DNA from 2 places in the Paenibacillus sp. NPDC058367 genome. Region 1 is predicted to be linked to the other one. Evidence: predicted binding sites of a transcription regulator. Region 1 holds the regulator's gene; the other holds the start of a gene.
The links. The regulator CtsR, encoded in region 1, represses protease genes until heat stress. The targets are predictions, from matches to a motif close to ATGGTCAATAAAGGTCAAACA.
Positions count from the first base shown of each region.

Region 2: the regulator CtsR is predicted to act here: its motif matches at 1,553-1,573, upstream of clpP (ATP-dependent Clp endopeptidase proteolytic subunit ClpP).

Region 1 covers NZ_JBHXIZ010000011.1:1,108-4,526, reverse strand. Annotated here, with positions in the region: gene clpC (ATP-dependent protease ATP-binding subunit ClpC) at 1-310, opposite strand, end outside; gene mcsB (protein-arginine kinase McsB) at 346-1,410, opposite strand; gene mcsA (protein-arginine kinase activator protein McsA) at 1,439-1,963, opposite strand; gene ACFWMP_RS30285 (CtsR family transcriptional regulator) at 1,994-2,455, opposite strand; gene ACFWMP_RS30280 (GNAT family N-acetyltransferase) at 2,843-3,419, opposite strand, start outside.
Region 2 covers NZ_JBHXIZ010000005.1:37,780-41,198, reverse strand. Annotated here, with positions in the region: gene ACFWMP_RS23530 (sugar-binding transcriptional regulator) at 1-958, opposite strand, end outside; tRNA gene ACFWMP_RS23525 (tRNA-Arg) at 1,392-1,466, shown strand; gene clpP (ATP-dependent Clp endopeptidase proteolytic subunit ClpP) at 1,660-2,256, shown strand; gene ACFWMP_RS23515 (GDSL-type esterase/lipase family protein) at 2,352-2,990, opposite strand; gene ACFWMP_RS23510 (PdaC/SigV domain-containing protein) at 3,076-3,419, opposite strand, start outside.

The DNA.
Region 1 (3,419 bases):
CAACATACGTATGACCCAATTTGCGGGCTTCGTCCATCGACAGCTCAATCACTTTTTTAGCGCGAGGAGTATAAGCAATGTTCGTAGGCTGTTCTTGACCTCTGCCAATCAGTGTCTCCACTTCGTCTTGGATTTTTTCAAGACCTAGCCCTAAAGCTATTAATGCCTTAGCAGCAATGCCGTCTCCTTCACGAATAAGTCCGAGCAAAATATGTTCTGTACCAATATTGTTGTGTCCTAAACGAACAGCTTCTTCCTGCGCCAGCGCTAGCACTTTTTGTGCGCGTTCCGTAAATCTTCCAAACATCATATCTCCTGCACCTCCATGAATAATAAATATCTATATTAATGTTGTGTTCCCAGTGTCTCTCGGAGCAGTTTTGCCCGATACATATCTCGTTCAGTAGCGTTCAGCTCATCGCCGAACATCTTTTGCAGAAATCCTGGCTGTGTCTTAACGTTAAGTTCATTAAGCACTGAAATCGAAAGACCTTCCAGAATACCAAGGTCAACCCCAAGTCTCACATCAGACAAGCGTTGAGCAGATTCTTTAAGCTCCATAAGAGCTGCATAACATAAAATTCCGTAAGAACGCTTCACTCGGTCTGTTATTCTCAGGGCGGAATCAACAAGCAACCGTTCACGTGCATTTCGCTCATGCTCAATAATCTGGGTAACTACACTGTGAAGGTTCTCTATAATTTCACTTTCCGTTTGACCGAGAGTGATCTGGTTAGAAATTTGAAAGATGTTCCCTACTGCTTCGCTACCCTCACCGTAAATTCCTCTTACAGTCAATCCCACTTGGTTCACTGCAGACAATATGCGATTGATCTGATGAGTCATTACAAGCGCTGGTAGATGCAGCATTACCGAGGCACGAAGCCCAGTACCAACATTGGTGGGACAACTAGTCAAATATCCTCTTTTATCATCAAAAGCGTAATTGACTGCTGCCTCGAATATATCATCGATCGCCGTCGCACGATCCCATGCTTCTCTAACCTGAAGACCAGGAAACAGACACTGGATTCGCAGATGGTCCTCTTCGTTAATCATGATGCTGACCGACTCATCTTCATTTAATAAGACAGCCGCACTGCGCGAATCATTAGCCAAGTTAGGACTGATTAGATGCTTCTCAACCAGTACCTTTTTGTCCAGTTCATTCACTTCATCAAGCTTTAGGAGTTGAAAAGATCCGAAATCTGCAGCTGCTTCCTCATGAAACACAGGAGCCAGTAGCTCTAATACTTCTTCCGATTGCTCTAAGGAAGCCAGCATTGGGAACGGAAGATGCTCTAGATTACGGGCAATACGCATACGACTGCTAATTACAATCTCGGAGTGACTACCTCCAGAACGCATCCAATCACTAAGCGCTTGTTCAGTAAATCGGAGACTTGACATGTCATATCCCCCCTATATATCAAAGACTTTACTCTTGTGCTATTTCTTTTTCAAGTTTACGAATCTGATCTCGCAGCTCCGCTGCTTTCTCGAATTCTTCTTGTGTAATACTTTGCTGTAATTCCTGCTTGAGTTCATCAATTTGGCGTCTAAACACAATCTGAGCTCCTGCACGTTTCGGAATCTTACCTACATGTGAAGTACTGCCATGCACTCGCTTAAAAAGCGGGTCCAGTGCACTGTTAAAATATTCATAACAGGAGCTACAGCCAAAACGGCCTAATTTGCTAAACTGGGAGTACGTCATCCCACAATTCTCACATTGCAGACTCTGCGTAGTCTTCGTTGCAGCCGACTTCTCCTTGCCGGCACCTTCAAGATCAAGCAGACCTGAGAGCAGACTGTGGATAGAGAATCCTCCAGCCGTTCCGGGAATGAGTTCACCCTTCTCCCGTGCACAGCTCTCGCAGATATGAAACTCCGTCTTCTCTCCATTCACGATCTTAGTGAAGTGGAGTGTTGCCGGCTTGACGCCACATTCCTGGCATTGCATAAGCGAAAGCCCCTCCCTTATGGTTGACAATTATTTGCCTAACAAAGAGATTAACATCGCCTTCATAATCTTGGCACGAATCTCATCCCGGTATGGAATCTTAACCGTTAGGCATTCCCGAGAAACAGCAGCGCGCATAAGGCACGCTTCACGCTTACTTAGAAAACCAGCTTCCTCCAGCTGATAAATCAGCCCTTCAGCAGCGTTCTGATCAATCCCGCCACCTATAGTATGGTTTAAATGGGCATGCAGTGCTACGTTAGGTGGTAATTCAAAACGTTGAATACGAATATATCCCCCGCCACCACGCTTACTTTCCACCACATAACCTTTTTCCAGAGTAAAGCGTGTACTGATGACATAGTTGATCTGTGACGGTACGCATGAGAACTGGTCCGCCAGGTCATTTCGCTGGATTTCCACCGTACCTTCGGGACTTTCATGCAAAATATTCTTCAGATATTGTTCGATAATATCAGAGATATTGCGCATCACTCATCCTCCAGTGCTTAAATCTTTATAATACCGATTGCAACTTGCATTCATAATGACAATGGTCTTTAATTGAACTTAAACATTTGTGGATAATCCCACGTGTTCAGAAGATCGGATAGATGTCATTATGCTTCGTTGACTTTGACTTTCTTTGACTTTTTAATATTATAACATATTCTGTGCTAATTCCAAGTGGATTCTCTTATTTTTCACTTTTTTCAGCGAATGTATTCGGAAATAAAGAACTCTCCCAACTTCTTTCGAAGGGGAGAGCCTAATTTTTGTCAAGTATAAACGCCTTCGGTATCCTTATTAGGGCGATAAGCGTTTATGCGAGAAATATAAGGATAATGTATAGCATGAAACTTATATTTTCTTATATTTTTAAAAATGATCAAATAAAGCTGTCTGTGCTTGTGGAATAATTTCTTCAAACCATTCCAGTGCTGCTGCGTGGCCAGAGACACTTCCATAACGTGCCATCTCTGTTGGTCGTTTGTATCCAAGCATCAAGGCCGTCAAAGTGCCTATATCACATCTCAAGTCTGCTTCCGCCCGTTCCCCTTCCACTCGAATCAAAGTAGCCGAGCCCTCATTAGAGATATTCCATGCCCATAACCCATCATTCCAAGGTGCATACTTATCTTCGATATATATAAGCTGCTTCTTTTGACTACTGTTTCCTCTGAAGGCGTAAGTTTCAATGAATGACTTGGCATTAACAATCCGCCCCATAAAATAAGGATAATTCTCTTGTCCTATACGTGGATCTGGCAGCAAGAAAGGTAATATGTCATCCGAAGGCACCAGCTTTAAGGATGCACCGGTCACCATCGAATCATGGTTCGCAAGAAATGTCCACAGCCCCTGCCGAGCTTGTTCATTCAAAAAAACAAATTCATCAATAACCAGTTCTCTGTTCTCTACCTTATACAGCACATATCCCTCTGGTTCACCACTC
Region 2 (3,419 bases), on a different contig from region 1:
GCATGGCATGAATGGCTTTGGCCTTTGGTTTGCCTCCAGCAATACCGATGACTGTCTCCGTCCGAACAATATCTTCTAGACGTAGTCCCATCGTAAGCATCGTATGGACAACCTGACCATCTTCGTTAAAGTAATACCCAAAGGATTCAGCCACGGCTCCCTCACCCTGGATTTCTGAGACAGTTGCCTCATCCAGCTTGCGGCGGCGAGTCATTTCAATGGCATCCCCAATCCCATGTACAATAATACGCGAACTGCGGATGATTTGTACAATCTCTCCAATATTAGAGTCAAGTGCTAGTGACTGGTAGGCATCCCCACTAAGTAAATCAGGTACATGCAGCAACCGGTAATTCGCTCCTACCCGTTTTGCCATTGTTGAGGCAATCGTATTGGCTTGAATCTCCATACTCTCTCCTAATCCACCACGCGCCGGAACAAACCAAGCGTTCTTATAGGAAAGGGATAACGGCGGTGTCAGTTGATCAGCCATATCGGCAAGCGTTGATCCACCTGTGACAGCAACTATATCATCTGTACGAAGTACACTGAGCAGTGCTTTTGCACCCGCTCGGCCAAGCTCACGTTTGGTGAACGGCGATGACTCACAATCACCCGGCACCACAATAACTTTATCCAGACCGTACGTTGCCCGAATTTTCTCTTCCAGCTCATCCAGACCAAACAGGCTCTTAACAACCGGCTCTAGCAAATCAAGCAGTCTACGCCCAGCAGCGCTAATGCGCATGCCAACGCTCTCGATCTCAATGAGCCCTTGCGATTTCAGAAGATCCGTCTCGGCACGCAGTACCCGCTCAGTCATATCAAGCGAAGCGGCAAGCGTTCTGCGCCCAATTATATCGGACAGCATGATCTGATGAAGAATCGTGTACCGTCTCTTAAGGGTTTCCATGAGATCAGGCAGAAGCTGCTTTTGGATATCTAATAAATTACGCATACTTTCACTCCTGCAACTTCGTCTTCCTCTATTCCCTTGTTCATGGTCTCAAAATGTCCCGGGTAAACTTTTTAAGTCCCACTCATATTCTAACCAAATATTGCTCGAAGTGCAAGTCTTCCGAGAGTAGAATTCTCAAGCGCTTGTCTTCTTATACATTTATAGGATTGGGAAAGAGATTCAGCTCCAAAAAACCTGTCATTAACAATCCAGATTCTTTAGCTAAGTGAAACACAATGTACGCTTGTCCACCTTGAAGACAAGGGATAGAGCCTGAGTACAGTATTATTAAAAATATAAGAAATTACAGGTTTCACGTTATATATCATCCTTATATTTCTACGAGAAACGGTTGTCGTCAATAAAGGACGACAGCGTCGTTTCTTCCTGTCCATTGCAATTGCACAGAAATTGTATTATAATCATTTTTGTTGCGCCCGTGGTCCAATGGATATGACGTAGGCCTCCGAAGCCTGAGATCCAAGTTCGATTCTTGGCGGGCGCGCCATTAATTTCACTTTTGTACATAATTTAGTAGTGCCTATACTACTACTTAACCAAAGAGCCGCGTGTCGGCTCTTTTTTTTGAATATAAGTTTGACTTTCTTTGACTTTTTGTTTGAATTTGTTTATCATGTGGGTAATACGGCAAGAGTAAAAATGAATACATTTGAAGAACCAATATCAAGGAGGTTTTCCACGTGAGTTATATTCCTATGGTAGTAGAACAGAGCAACCGCGGTGAGCGCGCTTATGACATCTATTCCCGCCTGCTGAAGGACCGCATCATTTTCCTTGGAACGGAGGTTAATGACGTGGTAGCCAATTCTATCATCGCACAAATGCTGTTCTTGGCTGCCGAAGATCCGGAGAAGGACATTCACCTTTACGTGAATAGCCCCGGCGGTTCCATTACTGCAGGTATGGCTATTTTTGATACAATGCAGTACATTAAACCGGACGTTTCCACCATCTGTGTGGGTATGGCAGCTTCTATGGGAGCTTTCCTACTTAACGCTGGCGCTAAAGGCAAACGCTTCGCACTGCCTAACAGTGAGATCATGATTCACCAACCTCTGGGTGGTGCTCAAGGTCAAGCAACGGATATCGAAATCCGTGCCCGTCGTATCCTCAAATTGCGTGATAAGTTGAATCGTATTCTTGCAGAACGTACGGGTCAACCGCTAGAACGTATTGAGAAGGACACTGATCGTGATTACTTCATGACTGCTGCAGACGCGGCAGCTTACGGTATCGTTGATAAAGTCATCGAGAAGACACTGCCTAGCGGTGTGTAAGCTATAAAACAACACAAAGAGGCTGTGCCCTATCCACTTGATGGTTAGTGCACAGCCTCTTTACTTTTCAGACCACTACTTCATACGAATCTCAATTAATACAAACCACCATAACCAAGCCCATCCAGTTTCTCAGCAATCACACGGTAGCCTCGACCATTAGGATGTAAGTGGTCAATTGATAAAAGCCCTCTCTCGTTTCCTGCAAACTCACTATAAATAGAAGCAAATCCACATACCCGGCTACTGTACTGTGAGGCATAACTGTTAAACTGCCTTACCCACTCTGTAGCACCTACTACCTGAGGATAGGGATTATACAATCCCACAATTCGAATGATATAAGGTCTACGCGTTCCCGCCTTCAATTGGAAGAGGATACTCATAATTGCAGCAAAATTCTGTTTGCACTCTTGCAATGATCTTCGCAGCTCTTTAGATAAATTTTCAGGTTGTCTAGCTGCAGCCTTCGCTGCATGGATTAAATCATTACCACCAATGGATAGAGTGATAATATCCGCTGCTCGAATGGCTTCACGCGTCATAGAGCTTCCGCGTAGCCGCTGTTCCAATTCAGAAGTAGTCAATCCATTCACGCCCAAATTCGTGGAGGCTACGTTAGAACGCAGTCTCCCTTCCGCCATTCTACGGTACACCGGTACAAAACCGTTACCTGGCAGAGCGCCAAATCCAGTCGTCAAGGAATCGCCAATTGCAGTGTATTGATAGCTCATAGCTCTCCCCCGTTCATAAACTAGTTACTCCATTTAGCATATGAATTCGAGGTGATTCTGGTAAGGGGGAGATGTCCAGTTCTATTTATTTTACAGCAGCAAATGGGCTGCCGCCTTCCGGCAACAGTTCTTTGAAAGTAAAGATGTATTCCGGGAACCCCGCAGCATAAGCTGTGTATTCATACAATTGGAAGAACAGAACGACCTGATCATCCTTCAGATAAAAATACTTTTCCGTATTCAATCCGTTGAATCCTCCCAAATAACTTTCCTCCGCTTTTACTAGCTTGTTTAACTTAGCATTCAACTCTTTTTTGTAGTTTGGGTTAGCTCCGAACAGGTCGCCCAACAGCAGACGTTTGCCATCCTTGAGCGAAAAGGTAAAAGCCTCTCGATTGGTCATACCATGAGCGCCGCCCGTATCGCTAT